DNA from 4 places in the Arthrobacter sp. CAL618 genome. Region 3 is predicted to be linked to each of the others. Evidence: riboswitches for the same ligand, from Rfam matches in the RefSeq annotation. Region 3 holds a riboswitch; each other region holds the start of a gene.
What was found. A riboswitch is a leader RNA that binds a small molecule or an ion and turns the genes downstream of it on or off. The one in region 3 is predicted to bind cyclic di-AMP.
Positions count from the first base shown of each region.

Region 1: linked by a shared signal. The riboswitch ahead of K728_RS18915 (C40 family peptidase) and the one ahead of K728_RS0110815 (C40 family peptidase) in region 3 are both predicted to bind cyclic di-AMP.
Region 2: linked by a shared signal. The riboswitch ahead of K728_RS0116495 (M23 family metallopeptidase) and the one ahead of K728_RS0110815 (C40 family peptidase) in region 3 are both predicted to bind cyclic di-AMP.
Region 4: linked by a shared signal. The riboswitch ahead of K728_RS19995 (C40 family peptidase) and the one ahead of K728_RS0110815 (C40 family peptidase) in region 3 are both predicted to bind cyclic di-AMP.

Region 1 is NZ_ASZW01000138.1:4,993-9,873, forward strand. Features, by position in the region: gene K728_RS0108435 (sodium:solute symporter family protein) at 1-1,168, shown strand, start outside; cyclic di-AMP (ydaO/yuaA leader) riboswitch at 1,358-1,534, shown strand; gene K728_RS18915 (C40 family peptidase) at 1,537-2,448, shown strand; gene K728_RS0108445 (DsbA family protein) at 2,678-3,418, shown strand; gene K728_RS0108450 (cytochrome c biogenesis CcdA family protein) at 3,418-4,281, shown strand; gene K728_RS18920 (hypothetical protein) at 4,278-4,763, shown strand; gene K728_RS20150 (GntR family transcriptional regulator) at 4,789-4,881, opposite strand, start outside.
Region 2 is NZ_ASZW01000270.1:1,246-6,126, forward strand. Features, by position in the region: gene serC (phosphoserine transaminase) at 1-383, opposite strand, end outside; gene K728_RS0116490 (metal-dependent transcriptional regulator) at 632-1,339, shown strand; cyclic di-AMP (ydaO/yuaA leader) riboswitch at 1,478-1,651, shown strand; gene K728_RS0116495 (M23 family metallopeptidase) at 1,654-2,454, shown strand; cyclic di-AMP (ydaO/yuaA leader) riboswitch at 2,580-2,743, shown strand; gene K728_RS0116500 (NlpC/P60 family protein) at 2,749-3,582, shown strand; gene K728_RS0116505 (NlpC/P60 family protein) at 3,612-4,475, shown strand; gene K728_RS0116510 (HNH endonuclease) at 4,710-4,881, shown strand, end outside.
Region 3 is NZ_ASZW01000171.1:55,557-60,437, forward strand. Features, by position in the region: gene K728_RS0110800 (cation diffusion facilitator family transporter) at 1-207, opposite strand, end outside; gene K728_RS20640 (ArsR/SmtB family transcription factor) at 261-614, shown strand; gene K728_RS0110805 (cytochrome c oxidase assembly protein) at 644-1,582, shown strand; gene K728_RS0110810 (metal-sensitive transcriptional regulator) at 1,831-2,166, opposite strand; cyclic di-AMP (ydaO/yuaA leader) riboswitch at 2,556-2,772, shown strand; gene K728_RS0110815 (C40 family peptidase) at 2,776-3,636, shown strand; gene K728_RS0110820 (hypothetical protein) at 3,785-4,072, opposite strand; gene mobC (plasmid mobilization relaxosome protein MobC) at 4,766-4,881, shown strand, end outside.
Region 4 is NZ_ASZW01000019.1:13,829-18,709, forward strand. Features, by position in the region: gene K728_RS0100840 (cytochrome c biogenesis CcdA family protein) at 1-822, opposite strand, end outside; gene K728_RS0100845 (DsbA family protein) at 822-1,562, opposite strand; gene K728_RS19995 (C40 family peptidase) at 1,724-2,623, opposite strand; cyclic di-AMP (ydaO/yuaA leader) riboswitch at 2,626-2,803, opposite strand; gene K728_RS0100855 (VIT1/CCC1 transporter family protein) at 2,946-3,674, opposite strand; gene K728_RS0100860 (universal stress protein) at 3,931-4,362, shown strand; gene K728_RS0100865 (isopenicillin N synthase family dioxygenase) at 4,535-4,881, shown strand, end outside.

The DNA.
Region 1 (4,881 bases), on a different contig from region 3:
GACGGCGTTGTTGCTCCTTGTGTTCCTCTCCGCAGGCGGAATGCGAGCTGTTGCCTTCACCCAGACCGCCAACTGTGTGGTTTTCATCGGCATGCTCGCCGTTGGAATCCTCGCATTCTTTATCAATCCGGGCATCGATGGCATCCGCCAGCTTGCCGTGGATCAGCCGGAGATGCTGGATATGTCCTCGGCGGGAGTGACATTGATTGCCGCCTGGTTCGGTACTTTCATTGTCAATGTTCTTCTGGCGCAGGCCGCCTTCCAGATGACCATGTCCTGCCGCACACCCGAAGACGGCCGCAAGGGCATGCTCTACGCTGCGGGTCTCGGCATCCCGTTCATCGTCATTGGGGCTTTGCTGGGTACCGCTGCTGCGATTGTCGTTCCGTCACAGGACCTGGGATTGGTGGCGGTATCGCTCTATATCGCTGAGGTGGTTCCCGCGCCGCTGGCTGGTGTCTTCTTCCTGGGAGTGTGGGCCTGCGCCCTGAGCTGGGCGGGCCCATGCCAGTTTTCGGGTGCAACCAGCCTCGGACGTGACGTTGGTCGGGCGCTGCGTCCCAACGCCAGCGAGGATGACCTGGTGCGGTACACCCGGTGGTCGCTTGTCCTGTTGACCGTCCTGATGATTGTGTTCGCTTTCTTGCGCACTGAACAGGCCGCCTGGTGGAACGTCCTCGCTTGGACATTGCGTAATGGTGCCACCCTTGCGCCGGTGCTGGCCGTATTGTTCTGGCCATTGGCTACCCGCCGCGCTAGCTACGCGGCAATGCTCGCCGGATTCGGCACAGGGCTGGGTTGGTATCACTTCGGTGGTTGGTCGCCGTCGCAGTTCCTCTTCGGTATCCATCCGGTATGGATCGGGATGACGATCAATGTCGTAGTCATGATCAGTGTTTCGCTCGCCTCAACGCATTGGCGACTCACCACGGATGCTGGAAGAAGGCAATGGGGTCTGGTGGCCGGCGTCTCGGCCTCCATCCTTTATCTCATCACAATATTCTTCTGGGGATCGCTGCATCCCTTGGGGTTGTCCGGGCTGATGTTCTTCACGGCAACCGCTGGTGCGGCCACCGCGACCTTCCTACTCACCGAAGGCACAAAGCCACACGACGATGTTGAACAACGGACAACGGACCCTTCTCACCACCGGGCATCGGCGCGCTAGCCGGGTAGGGCAGTTGCCGCTGATTCATTCGACGGAACTACCCAAATCTCTCATGAACTCATGAATACGTCAGAGGTTCGTCGTATCTCGGTCAGGTAACTCCCAGTTTCAAATGTTCGAACATTTAAACTTTTTCGGGTACGTTTGATTCCGTGGGCCGCACTCATCGTGGGGCTCGTCGAGGTCTTCTACCGAACCCTGCCGGAGACCCTCGGCTTTCTGATAACTAGAGGCAGGGGCGGGGAAACCAAATGTGGGTTCTATAAAGAATCCTCGGGGTGAAGTCGCACAGGTGTTTTCCTCGTGCGGCCGGGTGTCTCCCATCCGAATCCGACAGCTCACCTCGTAGGTATAGGGAGAGTTCATCCATGTCATCAAATACTGCGCCTGCTAGGCATCGCGCCGATACGAAAATCCACTCAATCCTCATCGATAGCGGGCGAACCGCCTTACCGCAGGGCGGGTCGAAAGTCGCAGCACTTGCGCTTGTTTCCGGGATGATGGTGGCGTTAGCAAGCCCCGTCCATGCCAGCGCGATCGCTCACCCATCACAAGATGCCGCCGATTCAGCACTCTCAGCAACCGCTTCATCATCGGATGTGCCCGTCGCAGGCGCTGGCGACGTTGATCAAAGCACGGCGTACACCGTTAGGTCGGGCGACACCCTGGGCGCTATCAGCGCTCAAACAGGGGTCGGGCTACAGGACCTCTTGACGCTGAACCAGCTCACCGTCACGTCAATCATCTACCCAGGCGACACCGTTCTACTGTCCGGGGGATCCAGTGTAATGAATGCTGAAGCGTTGGAGACCCGCCCCGTAGCCTCGTCATCCCCCGCGAGTTCTGAGTTTAACTTCAGTACTCAGAGCTCATCCGTGAGCCCGCTGAGTAACCGGGTGAGCAGCGAGTCAGGCAACATCTGGGATTCCGCTGCGGCTTCTGAAGCTGGCACGGCCAACGGTCGGATTCTTGCCTTCGCTCGTTCACAGTTGGGTGCCATTCAGGACTGCACCGTCTTGGGGGAAGGTGCTTTGCGAGCCGCCGGTGTGACGGGGGTGGGAGATGAATCCCCTGAATCCTTGATGGCTTTCGCTACTCCGGTATCGGATCCCCAGCCCGGGGACTTCGTCTATTACGCCGACGGCGGGATGGGCTTTTCACACAACGCCATCTACCTCGGTAACGGCCGCGCCATCCACAGCGGATGGAATGGTAACCAGACGGTAGAGGAATCAGTCGACGTAGGTTCCGGCCCCGTCTACTACCGGGTCAACGGCTAAGCATCCAGATCGGCTGACTGGGCTCAGATCCAGCAATCTCGGGGCTCCCCGGACACCAGATCCGAAGGTCAAGATCTGGTGTCCGGGGAAATCTACGCAAGAAGGCCGTCTATGAGCAAACAAGGACGGCGCAAACCTCGTACACGTAGGCCGCACCAGGTGGTACTTCGTCGTCTCTTACGTTCCACCCTTGCGCCTTCCCCTCAGCGCATCACGCCAGGAGTAGTAGATGCCACAAGAATCTAACCAACGAATCTCGGGTGTTCGTACTGCCACCCTCATCGCAGCCCTGCTCGTTGGCGCGCTCATCCTCGTTATTGGGCTGATCGCTTCCCAGCGCGCCTCCTCCCCCGCCGCGGAAGGATCAGGGGTGGTTGTAACAGAAGAACCCTCTGGCCAAGAGGACGAAGTATTTGATCTATCGCGGCGTATCGCCGATGACCCTCTAGCCCTCGGCGCGATCGATGCCCCCGTTGTCCTGGTCGAGTACGCCGACTACAGGTGCCCGTTCTGTGGGGTCTTCTCGCGCGAGACACTGCCAGCGCTGGTCGATGAGTACGTTGCTAGCGGAGAACTCCGCATCGAGTGGCGGGATCTCCCAGTTTTCGGGGCTGAGTCACACGATGCTGCTGTGGCCGGCCGTGCGGCCGGAGAGCAGGACAAATTCTGGGAGTTCAACGAAGCGGTTTTCGCGGCGGCGCCCGAACGAGGCCATATCAGCCTGCCACGCGAGGAACTGATCCGCATTGCAGAAGAAGTGGGGGTTGCAGATCTCGCGGCGTTCACAGCGGATCTGGACTCCGAGGCTCTCGAGCAGGCCGTTCAGGCCGACGCTGAAGAAGCCGCGGCCCTCGGAGCTACCGGTACCCCACTATTTCTGGTGAATGACATCCCCATCTCCGGTGCCCAACCTCTAGAAGTGTTTGAACAAACCATTGATGCTGTGCTTGCAGAGACAAGTTCACGGTAATGGTAATCGGATACAGTGGGGCGTTCCTCGGCGGTCTACTTACCCTCCTCAGCCCATGCTCGGCTTTGTTGCTGCCAGCATTCTTCGCGTATGCCTTCAGCACAAAGCGACAACTGGTGGGCCGGACTATGCTCTTCTACGCGGGACTACTGTGCACGTTGGTCCCCTTGGGGGTTTTTGCCGGCACCTTAGGCTCCCTCGCCACCACTGACCGCCACCTCCTCATCGGGTTCGCTGCCGCCCTCATGATCTCTCTAGGGCTCCTGCAGATCCTCGGTGTTCGTCTACCAGCGTTCGTACGCCCCAGATCCGCGACCCGTGGTTCCGGCAGTTCAATCTTCGTTCTTGGACTGGCGTACGGAGTCGCAGGAGCCTGTACCGGCCCCATCCTCGGATCAATCCTCACTGTCGCCGCAGCGGGAAGCAACGCCGTCTACGGCGGAATACTGCTAGCCATCTATGCCCTAGGGATGGCCGTTCCTCTGTTCTTCCTCGCGGCACTGTGGGATCGCCTTGGAGTTTCAGGACGCCGCTGGCTCCGACCCCGTCCGATCACGATCGGACGGTGGTCCAATTCCTGGGTGATGGTGGTCTCGGGCACCCTCTCAATCGGCATCGGGCTCTTCCTCCTCGCCACCGATGGAACAGCAAGCCTGGGCGGTATCCTCTCCGTGACTGACCAGTTCGCCGTCGAAAACGCAGCACGCAGCTTCGCGAAATCCATCCCCGACGTTGCTGTCCTGCTGATAATTCTCATACTCCTGGCCATAACCGGTGCCATCTACCTACACCGACGCCGCCATAGTTCATCCGGCGCATCGTTCACAGCGTCACCGGATCAAGTGTCAAAGGAGACCTCATGACTACCCCCCTAGCGAACCCCACCACCCAACGATCCACTCTGTTGGCTGCGCTGCGTCAATGGCCCTCACGCCGGTGGATCGCGGTGACAGTCGGAATGGTCATGACCTTCCTGATCGTGGCCATTCCTACCGATCTCATCGACACCCCGCTATTCAGCCGCGAAGTGCCTCCCACCTGGTGGTCGGTGCCAGCGCTAATCATCTCCTCCGCGCTCAGCGGCCTAGTCCTCGGCACTTACATAGCGCAGGACCGAGTGGAGGATTCCGCGCCGCGTACCCGCTCAGGAATTGCGGGGGCCATCGTGACGTTCTTCGCTGTCGGCTGCCCAGTGTGCAACAAAATAGTATTGCTCGCCTTGGGAACTTCGGGGGCCATGCAGTACTTCGAGCCCATTCAACCATTTCTCGCAGCACTCGCCATCGGTCTTCTCGCCTGGGCCTTTTACCGGCGCACGATGTATGAAGACCGTTGTCCGGTCTGAACGAGACCTGGTTAGCATCATCGGATCAAGCGGTTGGCGGATCCGCTTTGCATCCGAAGTTGGTCGAGATCTCCACACGGTCGCCCACCACATAGGTTCGTCGGAATTCCACGGATTG
Region 2 (4,881 bases), on a different contig from region 3:
GAGGTGATCACCGAGGACGCCTGGAGGAAGGGCGCCTTGTTGGTGGCGGAAGCGAACTTCGCCCCGAATTCCCCGAACGACAGGTGCTGGGCCTTGTCCTGCACCAGCCCGAAGGATGCAACATCCCAGAACGCTGTTGACCCACCAACGCCCAGCACCACCTCGTAGCCGGCCGGCGCGTTGAACAGCTGGCTCAGGCCTTCCCGGACCGAACCGACAAGGTTGCGCACCGGCGCCTGACGGTGGGACGTGCCAAGCAGGGTCCGTCCGGCCTGCGCGAGGGCCTCCATCTGCTCGTCGCGCACCTTCGACGGGCCGGCTCCGAAACGCCCGTCGGCGGGAAGGAGGCCAGCGGGGATCAATTGGTCCGGGGAAATGCTCATGGTCTCTCCAAGGGGGTAAGCGTGCGACACAAGACGGGATACATTCTGCCGCACTACCCGGCCCTGGCGGCATTTGTGAACATGCCCCGACCGGGCACCCGGTTGCCGCTGATTGCCGCGGCCTCTGGTAAATGGGTTAACCTTGGTGAGCGTAGAACTTGTGTTCGGCGCTGGCGATATGTGCCGCGCTCCCACCGCGAAAGCTGCCCGCTGTTCCATCCCGCACCAGTGCCTAGGAGCTGAACCGCATGACGGACCTCATCGATACCACTGAGATGTATCTGCGGACCATCCTGGAACTGGAGGAGGAAAACATTGTTGCCCTCCGCGCCCGGATCGCTGAACGGCTCCGCCATTCCGGTCCTACCGTCTCCCAGACCATCGGCCGGATGGAGCGCGACGGGCTGGTGATCGTCTCGGGCGATCGCCACCTCGAATTCACTGACCTTGGCCGCCGTCGCGCCATCGGGGTGATGCGCAAGCACCGCCTCGCCGAACGTCTCCTCTCCGACGTGATTGGCCTGGATTGGGCTTATGTCCACGAAGAGGCCTGCCGCTGGGAGCACGTGATGAGCGAGCGGGTTGAACAGCGGTTGTACGAGCTGCTGGGAAAGCCCACCGAGTCTCCATACGGCAACCCTATTCCGGGGCTTGAGGCCCTGGGCGGCCCGCCAACCCAGGGCTTCACCGACGGTGTCCGCAGCCTCCTGTCGGTGATCGGCGCCAATCCTCAGGGGTCAGTGATTACCCTTGTCCGGCTGGCCGAGCCCATTCAGGTGGACCCGGAACTGCTCTCCCAACTCGATGAGGGTGGGTTGCGGCCCGGAACGGTCATCGGGGTGCAGGCGGCCGGCGACTATGTGTCGGTCAGGGTCGAGGGTATCGAGGGCGCGCTGGAGCTCCCGCCGGAGGTCGCCGCACACGTGTTCGTGTCGGTCGCCGGGCCGGCTCTCTAACCCTCCACGGCACAATATTGCCGCAAGTTATCCACAGGAAAAGATAACGAACGTATCTCTTTTGCTTATGGTCGTGGATGATGGAAAGCTGACGTTGATACATCAGCGTTATCTAAACCGCACGCCTGACCCTGTCAGCGGATTTGGATGCTGAGACCCGTGACAGGGGCGGAGGACCCATCAGACGGCGGCTGATAAGCCGCCTTGGGGTGAAGTCCGGACGCGGTGCTGCTTCGGCGGACCGGTCAGGGCCGAGTTTCTTCCCGAACTCGAATCCGACAGCTAACTTCGCAGGCATATACGAAAGGGACCCTTTGTCGAAGCACCATGCTTCGGGACGCCGCCGTGCCGGCGCCCCAGTACCTGCCGTGCGTCCTCGGGACGCGCAACGACTCGAACGACGACGACGAGCAACACGGGTCAGGGGCGACTTTTCGCTCACCGGGATGAGCCAAAAATTCGCCATCGCCGCCGCCGCGTCCGGGCTGGTGCTGACCGTTACGCTACCCACCACCGCGGGGACGGCCCCACAGAACGACAACGCGGCCGCCGCAGCCGTTGCGCCCACCGTGCAGGCGACTGTCGCGCCCCGGGAAATCAGCGTTCCCGACGCGGCGCTGGTCGACTTCAGCCGCACCGCATTGCAGAGCACCTTCGACGCAGACGCCAAGCTCAGCGAGATCATGACCGCTGCAGACTCAGCGGCTGTGCCTGCCGCGGCCCGCGGCTCCCTGTCAGCTCCCATGGACAAGCTGATTGTCACGTCCCCGTTCGGTTACCGGGTCAGTCCGATTACCGGCCTGGGTGGGGAACTCCACTCAGGCCAGGACTTCAGCAGCTCGTGCGGCACTGAAGTGTTCGCGGCAGCGTCCGGCACTGTCACCTTTGCCAGCTGGCACCCCTATGGCGGTGGAAACCGCGTGGTCATCGATCACGGCAACGGGCTCGAATCCACGTACAACCATCTCTCGTCCAGCAGTGTCCAGGAGGGGCAGTCAGTGGACCGCGGTGAGGTCGTCGCCCAGAGCGGTAGTACCGGTGCATCCACCGGCTGCCACCTGCATTTTGAAGTGATGGTTGACGGTCAGGCCGTGGACCCCATGGGCTGGCTGTAACCAAGGACACACCGTTTCGTGACCGGAATGTGACATTGCGGTCAATCTCATGTACCGTCGATCTCGTGCCAAATTCTAATAGGTTTGGCACCCTCGAGCAGATCGCCTAGCTCTGCCACTGCCTGAGGTTCCGTTCGCACAATTCGCATGGCAGAGGCGGGGGAACCAATTAGTGGATTTCGCAAGAAATCCTTGGGGTTAAGTCGTCTGATTCCACTGGGAATCAGAGGGCCGGGTGACTCCCATCCGAATCCGACAGCTCACCTCGCAGGCAATTGGGAGAGGCAATCGAACGTGTCAACTAGCTCTTCTCTGGGCCGCCACAGGGCCGCCCGTACGCACACCAGCCCCCTGACAGCCATCTCAAGCGCCGTCTCCTCGAACGCTGGTTCCGTCGGCCGCCAGGCAGCAGTCATCGTCGCAGCGTCAGGGCTCGTCCTGACCGCCGGACTGCCAGCCCACGGGTTCGGTGAGTCCGAGCGTGTCGTTCAGCTCTCCACCCCCCTGAACTCGATTGCTGCTACGGCTGACGCCGTAAGCGCTCCCGCCACCGCCGAGATCACCTTCGAGCGTGCAGCCGTGTCGGCAACGCCCGCCGCCGTAGCTGCTCCAGTCGTCGAGGTGCAGGCCGACGTCATCGAGCCAATAACACCCGCCGCTGAGCCGGTAGCCGAAATGGTGGCAGAGCCCGCCGTGCAGGAAGCAGCGCCAGTCGAGGCAGCGCCAGTTGAGGCGCCCGCAGCAGAAGCAGTAGTCGCACCAGCTGCGCCAGCCCAGACGCCCGCAGCCGAAAAGCCAGCCCCCAAGGCTGCGCCTTCCGGTAACATCGCCGCTGGTCTGGTCGGATCCGCCTACTCCCAGATCGGTGTCGGGCAGGACTGCACCGCCATGGTTGAGAAGGCACTTCGCTCCGTCGGCAAGTCCGTTGGCGACATTGCGCCTGGCGATTTCTTCGCCTTCGGATCAGTTGTTGGCTCTCCAGCGGCGGGCGACCTGGTAATCACCGCCGGCCACGTAGCCATCTACGTCGGAAACGGCCAAGTCATCAGCGGTGGCCTGAACGGCATGAACACCGACCTCCATTCCCTTTCCGACCTCCCCGGCGCTAGCTTCGTCCGCGTTAGCTAAGACCACACCGAACCCTGGAGAACGCAAAAATGACAACTCGCACAGCTATTGCACGCCACCGTGCCGATAAGCGCCACAACACCAACTTCTCGGCTCTGGCCAAAGCAGTAACCGAGAACGCTGGCGGCATGGGCCGTCAGGCAGCCGTAATCGCCGCAGCATCAGGCCTGGTCCTGACCGGTGGGGTATCGGCCAACGCTGCTGAGCTCTCCCTCGAATCAGCCGAACGGACCACCCTGACCTCCGCGCTGGAGATCCAGGCCGCACCAGCCGCCGTCGAAGCACCCGCAGACGCCGACATTGCGTTCAACCGCACCCCGGTCAAAGCCGTAGCAGCCCCAGCAGTCGTCGAAGCCCCAGCAGTCACTGTTCAGGCTGAGACCGTTGTGGAGATCGAAGAGGCTCCGGCCGTGGCCCCGGCCGCTGAGCCCGAAACCGTAGAGCCGGTTACCGTAACACCTGCAGTGAACGTCGAGCCGGAAGCGCCCGTCCGGACCACTCCAGCACAGGCCGCTCCGGCAGCCGAGGCCCCCGTCGCGCAGAAAGCCCCAGCCGCATCCTCAGGGAAGGCAGCAACAATCGCGGCCGCAGCACAGGCTCAGCTGGGAGTCACCCAGGACTGCACCCGTCTGGTGAGCAACGCCCTGGCAGCAGCAGGGATCAACTTCCACGGCTGGCCAGCCGGGTACTTGTCCCTCGGACGCACGGTCAGCGCCGGCGAAGCCATCCCAGGTGACCTCATCTACTACACAGATGGCGGAGCCGGAGTGGCCCACATTGCTGTGTACATCGGTGGCGGTCAGGCAGTCCACGGCGGGTTCAACGGCAACCAGACCGTCGTCGCTCCAGCCGACCTTGGTTCGGGCCCAGTCTTCATCCGCGTCGGCGGCTAGGAACACCCCGCATTACGACAAAAGACCCGGAGGAATTTCCTCCGGGTCTTTTTGTGCGTCTGGCAGCCGCCCGGACTGTCAAGGCGATCGGTCCGCGACGACACGCGTGGACCAGCTCCATCAAAATTAGCTAACCGAGCGTCAGCCGAACTACCCTTACTCAAAAGGAGTCAGGATTTCGGCCTGCGACCCCGGCGATAGGGGTAGAGGCCTGATCGGCAAAGAGGAATGTGCATGCGCACTCTCGTTCTGAATGCTGGATATGAGCCGCTGGCGGTAGTGACCTTCCGCCGGGCGCTGGTCCTTGTGCTGGCCGGCAAAGCCAGCGTCGTCGCGGAAGGGGAGGAACCGGTCATCGGACCCAATGAGATTCTCGGGCGCCCCTCGGTCATCCTGCTGAACCGGT
Region 3 (4,881 bases):
CCGCAAAGCCAGCGAAGCTGCAATCAGGGCCATCGCCAGACCACCAGCGTCGGTGAGGACATGAGCGGAATCAAACAAGAGAGCCAGACTGCCAGTCCACAGCGCACCAAACACCTGAAAAGCGAAAACCGCCACGGTAATACCCAACGCGATGGCAATCGGGCCCCGATGAGTGTCAGTGCCCTGCCCGTGATCATGATCTTGCATGAAACAAATAGTACACGCCCAGATGAACTCAGTAGGAACTGTATATTAGAGGAATGGAATCACTGACTACAGGATCCGTCCTCGCGAAGTTCGGGTATGCGCTGTCCGACCCCACCCGGGCCCGAGTGCTACTAGCGTTGCGATCGGGGCCGAACTATCCTGCTGTCCTGGCAGAAGTGCTCGGTGTCTCTCGGCAAAGCATGTCCAACCATCTGACCTGCCTGCGCGGGTGCGGGCTTGTCGTTTCGGTACCTGAAGGTCGGAAGTCGCGCTATGAGTTAGCCGATCCCCGGCTAGCTCATGCGCTCGGGGACTTACTCGACGTGGTGCTGGCACCCAATGCTGACCTATGCGCCGGCTCGGATTCTGCACGGAACACTGCTGTCTCTACGACTGAACCGGCTTGACCGACCCAGGCGTTGACGGCCCGGTCTGGGTGCCTACCGCACCACCTTCGCTGGAAGCATTCCTGGCCCCGACCCTGCAGCCAATACCCCTGATCCCTGCCATCGCCGCGTTACTGGCGCTGCTCTACCTCAGCGGGGCAATCAAACTCTGGTTGACCCATCGCCACTGGGCCATATGGCGGACACTAACCTTCCTTATCGGATGCGGAATCATCATGATCGTGATGGGGGCCGGGGTCGAGGGCTACGGCCTGCGAATGTTCTCAGTATTCATGTTCCAACAACTGACTCTCATGATGGCCGTCCCACCGCTACTCATCCTTGGCCGTCCTGGAACGTTGTTGCTGCGCGCCACTCCACACAGCGGCCTAGGCCGCGTAGTTCTCCGGGCAGCGCATGCAGGTTTGAAGGCACGAGTATCGAGATTTGTCCTGCACCCGGGGTTCATGATTCCGGTGTTTCTGATGAGTTTTTATGGAATCTATTTCAGCGATATCGCCGACGCGCTACTGCCGTTCTGGTACGGGCACGTAGGGCTGGAACTATTGTTTTTAGTCTCGGGAATCATCTTCACCGTTCCCCTGATGTCGACCGACCCGCTACCCGTGAAGCAGTCCCATTTCGGGCGCCTCGTCGATGTGTTCGCTGAAATGCCGCTGCACGCTTTCTTCGGGGTTATTGTCATGATGGCTACGGTTCCGATGGTGGACTTTTTCGCAACTCCACCCGCTGTATGGGACGTCGACCCATTAGCCGATCAGGTGCTGGCCGGTGGTCTAGCCTGGTCCTACGGAGAGCTCCCCTCGGTGTTGATGCTCATGTTCATCCTGGTGCGGTGGCAACGAGACGACGCGGTCACTTCAAAGGCAAAAGACAAACAAGAACAAACCGACGGAACACCGGAACTCGACGCCTACAATGACTATCTTCACCAGCTGCGCCAACGTGCAGAACGCTACGGACCCTAAACAAAGCCGACCCTGCGGGAGAAACAACTATTTAGCCGCCGCGTCAGCTATCACCCACCAATATCACCCATCAAAATTTCGGTCAGGGATGATGCCCGAATTTTCCCCATCGAAGAGGATGACCAAGATGGAACCCACTGGCGTCGTTCTAAGCGCGGCATCACGGATTACGGGCAAGATCCTCGTGAGGTGAGAGTTCAGCTACATCACTGTGCAGCATCTTACGGAACTAGGGTGATGAAGGAGGGTTAGCGAAGGAGTCTGCTAATCGCCTCGGTTGCTTCCTTCACCTTCGCATCAATGGCTTCAGGGGAGCCGTTTGTTGTAGCTGCTTTCGCTGCGTCGACAACGCAATGTTGCAGGTGGTTTTCTAGCAGTCCCACGCTGACGGCGTGCATGGCACTGTTTACCGCCGCGACCTGGGTGAGGATGTCGATGCAGTATTTATCCTCGTCGACCATCCGTGCGATTCCACGTACCTGTCCTTCGATGCGCTTTAGGCGCCTAAGGTAGGCGTCCTTATCCGTGGAATAACCGTGCATAGTGGGGGAGGTCGCCGGTTGATGGGTTAGTGAAGAATCCATCTGGGGGAGATCAGGGCCAGAAGCTGTCTTGGAAGTGTCTCTGATGTTGTTTCGAGTTCCTGTTCCGGCGCTCACAGTTCTGTCCTTTCATCACCAACCGGCGCTCTCCAGTTGTATCCGGATGGCATGGTCAGCGTGTCCCCGACTACGCAATCCGCGCAGCCATCTTAATTATCGTCGATGTCCCGGCTGGCCTGGAACGTCCGGGTATCGATTTAGTTCCATTCACTGTCCGTAGATGAGGAATATGGCGGCGCCCTGGGCCCAACCGTGAGGGAACGTTACCTTAACGTGACTTTGATACCACGGTGGGGTATTCTCGTCGAGTGGTTCCGGCACCCCGCCGAAGCCACATTCCCGCGCAGAATGCCGAGCCCTGCCGCTGCATCGGGACCCGTTCGTATAATCCAGATGGCAGGGACGGGGGAACCACGTTTCCACCGGGCCACCGCACGCGGTGACCCTCGGGGTTAAGTCGATCCGACTATCCAGTGCAGCACCTGCAGCATCGTTCGCGATTGCAGGTGCGGCACATAGGTTGCGGACGACCGGGTGACTCCCATCCGAACCCGACAGCTCACCCCGCAGGCATGGGAGAGGCAAATCACCATGTCACGTACGTCCATTCCGGCACGCCACCGCGCCGCCACCACCCACTCCGTCGCCCTTGAAGGCCTGTCTTACTCCGCCAAGGCAAATGCCGTCGCACTGGGTAAACCAGCCATCATCGCAGCAGCTACCGGCAGCCTCGTCTTCTCCTTCGGAGCCACCGCCCAAGCCGGAACCTACACGCAGGAAGCCGCAAGCGTCGCCCAGGCACCCGCCGCTTCAACACCCGCTGCTCCCGCAGCCGGTACTAGCGTCTACACCGTTGTCTCCGGCGACACTATGGGCGCGATCGCTGCACGCCATGGCATCAGCCTTGATGATCTGTTGGCGCAGAACGGCTTGTCATACGCATCAGTCATCTACCCCGGACAGCAGATCCAGCTCTCCGGCGGCGCAAGTGCCGCAGCCAATCCCGCCACTGTCCCCGCACCATCTGTAAGCCAAGTATTCGCACCGGCCCCAGCGCCAGCAGCAGAACCAGCCGTAATGGCTTTGGCTTCCGGTCCCATCACCCCGATCGCACCTGAGAGCTCTTCGGTTCCCGCCAGCGGCGTAGGTGCAGCGCTCGTCGCTTCTGCCTACGGTCAGCTCGGAGCCATCCAGGACTGCACCATCCTCGTGGAGCAGGCATTGCGCTCCATCGGCCTAAACGTTGGCGACCTCGGGCCGTTGCAGTTCGACCAGTACGGAACCCGGGTCGCAACCCCCGCGCCCGGTGACCTCGTCGTACGCCCCGGCCACATCGGCATCTATGTTGGGAACGGTAACGTCATCAGCAGTGGCATGAACGGTTCAAACCAGACTATCGAACACCCGTTGTCCGACCTCGGCGGTTCATACTTCGTCCGAGTCAACGGCTAACACTCTGACCCTACGGAAAACCTCCGTAGACTGAACAAAAGTGGCAGGCACCCTGGACGGAGGGTGGCTGCCACTTTCATGTCCACCGCCTCAACGAGCCCCTTAGCATGAGGTCCGCTCCCATCTTCGGGCCCGGCGAGCTACACCGTTAGTTATCCGCGATTGAGGGAGTGGTCGCGGACGACGGTCGACGGTTGGTACGGCGACGGGTCGCTGTACCGTTTTCCAGACCGAGCTTCTTCAGTTCTTCGACACTCCACCCGTCTTTGGTAGCACGGACATAGGCGCGCTTGTCGTCCTTTTCCGCTTCGGCCAGTTGGTCTTTTAGATCCGCGACCCGTTGCCGAGCTTTAACCAGCGCTGTCACGGATTCAACGCGCGTATCCAAGAGCCTGCGAGCTTGTTCCTGTGTCTTTTCAATGCTGATGTGTGCCATACCTTCACCCTAACTTTGATGCGCTCGCTCCGGCGCTATACGAAACACAGATCGGGTGACGCCCCCACAGGGAAGTCATGTAGATGTTCGTTCGCTGGGTTGCGGAACCACTTGTCGAGATCGTCCGTCCCGTACCGGACTACACGAGATGAAATCCGGTAATATTCCGGGCCTTGTCCGGTCTGCCGCCATCGCGCCAAGTCCACGGTGCTGACACCGTACTTATGTTCCACGCTTTTGGGTGAGATGAGAGCCATTGTTGTGTCCTCCTGTTTGTCATCCTTGCCACCGTTCCTTTCGGCAACGCCGTCATCACTTGGCTGCGAAGTGAATGGCAAGTTGGAGCTGGGGGACCGTGGAATACCGGAGGGAGCGCAGCGAGTGAGGATATGCCGCGAAAGCCGCCAGCGGAGACTTGCCAAGAGAAGGGCAGACAGTACATTCACACGCCGAAACGGAACGGCGCAGCCGGTCAATCAAATGCAGACGCGAAGCGCTCCTAAGAGCATCTATACCCAACCCGGCTCAGACAGCGGGTTAAAAGCATTGGGCGACTCAGACGGAGCAAGCTGGGAACTTAGGTGCCCTAAGTTGCTTTGCGCCTCGACACGTGGTGTCTCGTGCAGCACACTGGGAGTGCGGTCCCCGGATTTACCGGGTTCGCTGCGCTGGCATTGAAGGGCGGTAGGACGGATGAGTGAGAGCAACGGGGTTGCTGGTTGGAAGTCGCGCCGCCGTCGCGCCAATGTCGAGGGTGGCAGGATGCACCGCCACGTCATCAAGGTCACCCCGGAGGAAGAAGCGCAGCT
Region 4 (4,881 bases), on a different contig from region 3:
CGGGGGTGCTGATGACCTGTGGCTGCGCCGGCGTAAGTAGATGGCGCCGGTTGCGGTGAGGAGCATGAGAATTAACAGCATGACAGCTACGTCGGGGATTGAGTCCGCGAAGGTACGTACCGCGTTCTCGAGGGCGAACTGGTCAGTAACGGAAAGGATCCCACCCAGACTCGCTGTTCCGTCTGTGGCGATGAGGAAGATTCCGATGCCGATTGAAAGGGAGCCAGAGATCACCATAATCCAGGTGTTGGACCACCGTCCGATGGTTACAGGGCGGGGACGAAGCCACCGACGTCCGGAAACACCGAGGCGGTCCCACAGCGCAGCGAGGAAGAACAGCGGGACTGCCATTCCCAGTGCATAGATGGCGAGCAGAATTCCGCCGTAGACGGCGTTGCTGCCAGCTGCGGCGACGGTAAGAATTGACCCAAGGATGGGTCCGGTGCAGGCTCCTGCGACCCCGTACGCCAATCCGAGGACGAAGACGGAACCGCCGGAACCGACAGTCGCGGACCGGGTGCGGATGAATGCCGGTAGGCGGACACCGAGGATCTGAATGAGACCCAAAACGATCATGAGGGCGGCTGCGAGCCCGATGAGAATGTGTCTGTCAGTGGTGACGAGGGACCCCAGGGTGCCAGCGAAGACCCCCAGGGGTACGAGGGTGCACAACAATCCTGCGTAGAAGAGCATGGTCCGGCCGACCAGTTGCCGTTTTGTGCTGAAGGCATACGCGAAGAATGCTGGCAGCAACAATGCTGAGCACGGACTGAGGAGGGTGAGGAGACCACCGAGGAACGCCCCGCTGTACCCGATTAGCATTACTGGGGACTGGTTTCTGCCAGCACAGTCTCAATGGCTTGTTCAAATACTTCTACCGGTTGGGCGCCCGAGATGGGGATGTCGTTCACCAGAAACAAGGGTGTTCCGGTAGCTCCCAGGGCTGCGGCTTCCTCAGCGTCGGTTTGAACAGCCTGATTGAGCTCCTCCGAGTCCAGATCCGCTGTGAAGGCCGTGATGTCGGCTACCCCAACTTCTTCTGCGATGCGGATCAGCTCCTCGCGCGGGAGGCTGATGTGTCCGCGGTCGGGGGCCGCAGCGAAGACGGCTTTATTGAACTCCCAGAACCTATCCTGTTCCCCTGCTGCCCGGCCGGCAACTGCAGCATCAAGAGACTCAGTTCCGAAAACAGGTAAATCTCGCCACTCAATCCTTAGTTCTCCGCTAGCAACATACTGCTCGACCAACGCCGGCAATGTCTCGCGAGAGAAAACCCCGCAGAACGGGCATCTGTAATCGGCGTATTCGACCAGAACAACGGGGGCGTCGACCTCACCCATTGCTAACGGGTCGTCGGCGATGCGCCGGGATAAATCAAACTTTTCTTCCTCCCGGCCGCCGGATTCCTCTGCGACGTCTGTTCCTGATCCATCAGAAGCGGGTGAGGAGGCTCGCTGGGAAGCGATCAAGCCAATAATCAGGATGAGCGCGGCGACAAGCAGGGCAGCGATGAGGGTGGCCGATCGAACACCCGCGGTTCGTTGATCAGATTCTTGTGGCATTCATTACTCCTGGCGTCGTGCGCCCCATGGGAAGGCACAAGGGGAGGGAAAAGGGGGATTCACCCGGACACCAGATCCCTGTTTGTCGGATCTGGTGTCCGGGCGCGTCCGAGAAACACCGCTGTCAGCGAGGTCTGAGACCCGCCAGCGGCGTTGGATAACTAGATGTTGACCCGGTAATAGACAGGACCGGAACCCACATTGACGGATTCCTCAACGGTCTGGTTACCGTTCCAGCCGCTGTGGATGGCTCGTCCGTCGCCGAGGTAGACGGCGTTGTGTGAAAAGCCCATCCCGCCGTCGGCGTAGTAGACGAAGTCGCCGGGCTGGGGATCTGATACCGGAGTAGCGAAGGCCATCAAGGACTCAGGGGACTCGTCTCCCACCCCCATCACCCCGGCGGCTCGCAATGCCCCTTCGCCCAGGACGGTGCAGTCCTGAATAGCGCCCAACTGCGTGTTGGCGAAGGCAAGAATACGGCTGTTGGCAGTACCGCTCTGGGGAGCGTCCGAGGAATCCCAGATATTTCCTGACTCGCTGCTCACCCGGTTACTCAGGGGACTGATCGATGCACTTTGTGTACTCACGCTAAAGTCGGAAACCGCTGATGACGAGGCTGCGGAGCCAGAGGCAACCGGTGCAGCAGTCACGGCATTCGACTCCTCGGACAGCACGATGGTGTTTCCCGGGTAGATGATTGACGTGACGGTGAGCTGGTTTAGGCTCAGCAGCTTGTGCAACGCCACACCTGTCTGAACGCTGATAGCGCCCAGCGAATCACCTGACTTCACGGTGTACGCAGTGCCTTGATTGGTGGGGCTCGCCTCCACTTCGACTGTTGAAGCAGCCGATGAGAACGGTGAAACGGTGTGATCCTGCGCCGGGTGGGCGATCGCCGAAGCGTGGGCGGGGCTTGCTCCCGCCGCAAGCATTCCGGAAGCAACCACAAGCGCGGCGATCTTGGGTCCCCCCTGAGGCAGGACGGCTTGCCTGCTGAGGAGAAGAATCGAACGGCTTTTCGTATCGGCGCGATGTCGGGCGCGCACAGTATTTGATGACATGGATAATCTCTCCCTATACCTACGAGGTGAGCTGTCGGATTCGGATGGGAGACACCCGGCCGCACGAGCACAAACGCCCGCCCGGCTTCACCCCAAGGGTTCCTAAAGAACCCACCTATGGTTTCCCCGCCCCAGCCTTCCTATTTAAAGGACCAAGGCCTTTGGCTGGGTTCGGTAAAAGGCCTCGATAAGCCCCACCTTCAGTGGGGCACTGTATTAAACCTACTCGGAAAAACTAAATGTACAAACATTTACACTAACGGCGCCTCCCTGGTTGGCAACCTCAATGAAGAGAGAGCGATTCCCAGGCATCAGTGGAGCGTCAGACCACTCCCGTGGTGCCCAGGAGTGACCCGATCAGGAAGGTGGCTGCCAATGCCAGCGCGCCGCCAAGAACGATCCTTACGGTTGGGCGCGTCGCCGGGTTGCCGCCAATCCGTGCGCTTCCGTAGCCGGTTACGGCGAGGGCAATCAGGACTGCGACGAAGGTCGCGAGGACACGAGTTTCCTCTGGAAACAGAAGAATCGTCAGCAGGGGGAGGATCGCGCCAAGGGTGAAGGCCAGCGCAGATGCGGCCGCAGCGGCTAGCGGGCTCGCCACGGCGTCCTCGCGCAATCCGAGTTCAGCTTCGAGATGGGCCCCCAGGGCATCGTGTTTGGTGAGTTCCACTGCCACCTGATGGGCTGTGTCCCGGCTAAGCCCCTTCGATTCGTAGATTCCGGCCAGCTCCGCAAGTTCCGCTTCAGGCTCGGTTTCAAGCTCAAGGCGTTCCTTGGCGATGAGGGCCTGCTGGCTGTCTTTCTGACTACTCACGGACACATACTCTCCGAGGGCCATGGATATCGCACCGCCGACAAGACCGGCAATGCCAGCGGCAAGAATCACGGGGGTTGCCGTTGTCGCTCCCGCAACTCCGACGACGAGGGCAGCGACCGAGACGATTCCATCATTGGCTCCAAGCACACCCGCTCGAAGCCAATTGAGCCTGCCATGGATGGTGTTGTCATGGGGTTCGTCACTATGCGTGCCTGGTACGGGAGAACTAGTCATGCCCGTAATCTAGGCCTCCACGAGCCAGTACACCAGTAAGGATCGACTCTCCTGTCGGGATTCCGATTCGGGTGACCTCGACGGAATTCGCTGTGATCCACTGCGGCGCTGAAAGGGGCTTGCAATAGTCACCGCGCCGGATGTTTTGTTCCGGGCGTCGGCGAAGAGGCATGGGATTCTTTGACCGAGTAAGGTAAGCGAACCAAGTAGGCACCACATACCGCAATTGCGGTTCGAAGTTCGAGGAGGAAACGTCATGACCGGAAGTGTGATTGTTGGTGTGGATGGAAGCGAGACCGCATACAAGGCAGCCTCGCGCGCCGCGACTCTTGCCGAAGGCCTCGATGCAGAACTTGTGGTGGTCAGCGCGCATATTACGGGTAACACGGAAGTTGTCCATATCGGCAACGACACTTGGATACTGGATGATGCTGAGCAGGCTCTCAAGTTGGCCGAGCAGGTTGCAGTGAAACTGCGCGAACAACACCCTTCCGTGAAGGTGCGCCCCGCTGCGGGGCGGGGCAAGCCGCAGGATGTCCTCATCGAGGAAGCCGAGCGTGTCGGTGCCCAATTGCTGGTGGTAGGTAACGTGGGAATGAAGGGGCTTCGACGGGTTCTGGGAAGCGTTGCGTGGAGTGTCGTACATAACGCACCCTGTGACGTGCTCGTCGTGAAGACCGCCTCCTGATTTCACTGCAGCTCCCAAGCTGCGGCCTGGGCTGAAACGAGGACTGCGCACGGCCACAAAGTCAGATCGACATACTTCGCAACGGGATCGTTCGTCTCTTCGGCTTGAGTCGTAACATTGAAGCGGATACGGACTTCGGTTTCCGAAACGCGTTGTAAAGGACTATAAGAACTTGTCACTCGAATCACTGCCCGTCCTGGATTACTCTCAGCTGAACGCAGGGCCCGAGGAGGCATCGGACTTCCGGGACGATCTGCGCAATGCGATGCACGAGGTCGGATTCCTGTACCTGGCAGGCCATGGCATCCCGCAGGAGCTCACTGACGCCATGCTCGCTACCTCCAGACGCTTCTTCGACTTGTCGGAGGAGCAAAAACTGGAGCTGGAGAACGTTCATAGCCCCCAGTTTCGTGGCTACACCAGGATGGGCGCCGAATTGACTGATCGGGCGGTGGACTGGCGAGAGCAGATCGACATTGGCGTCGAGCGTAACGCTGTGGAACCGGCGGCAGGGGTCGC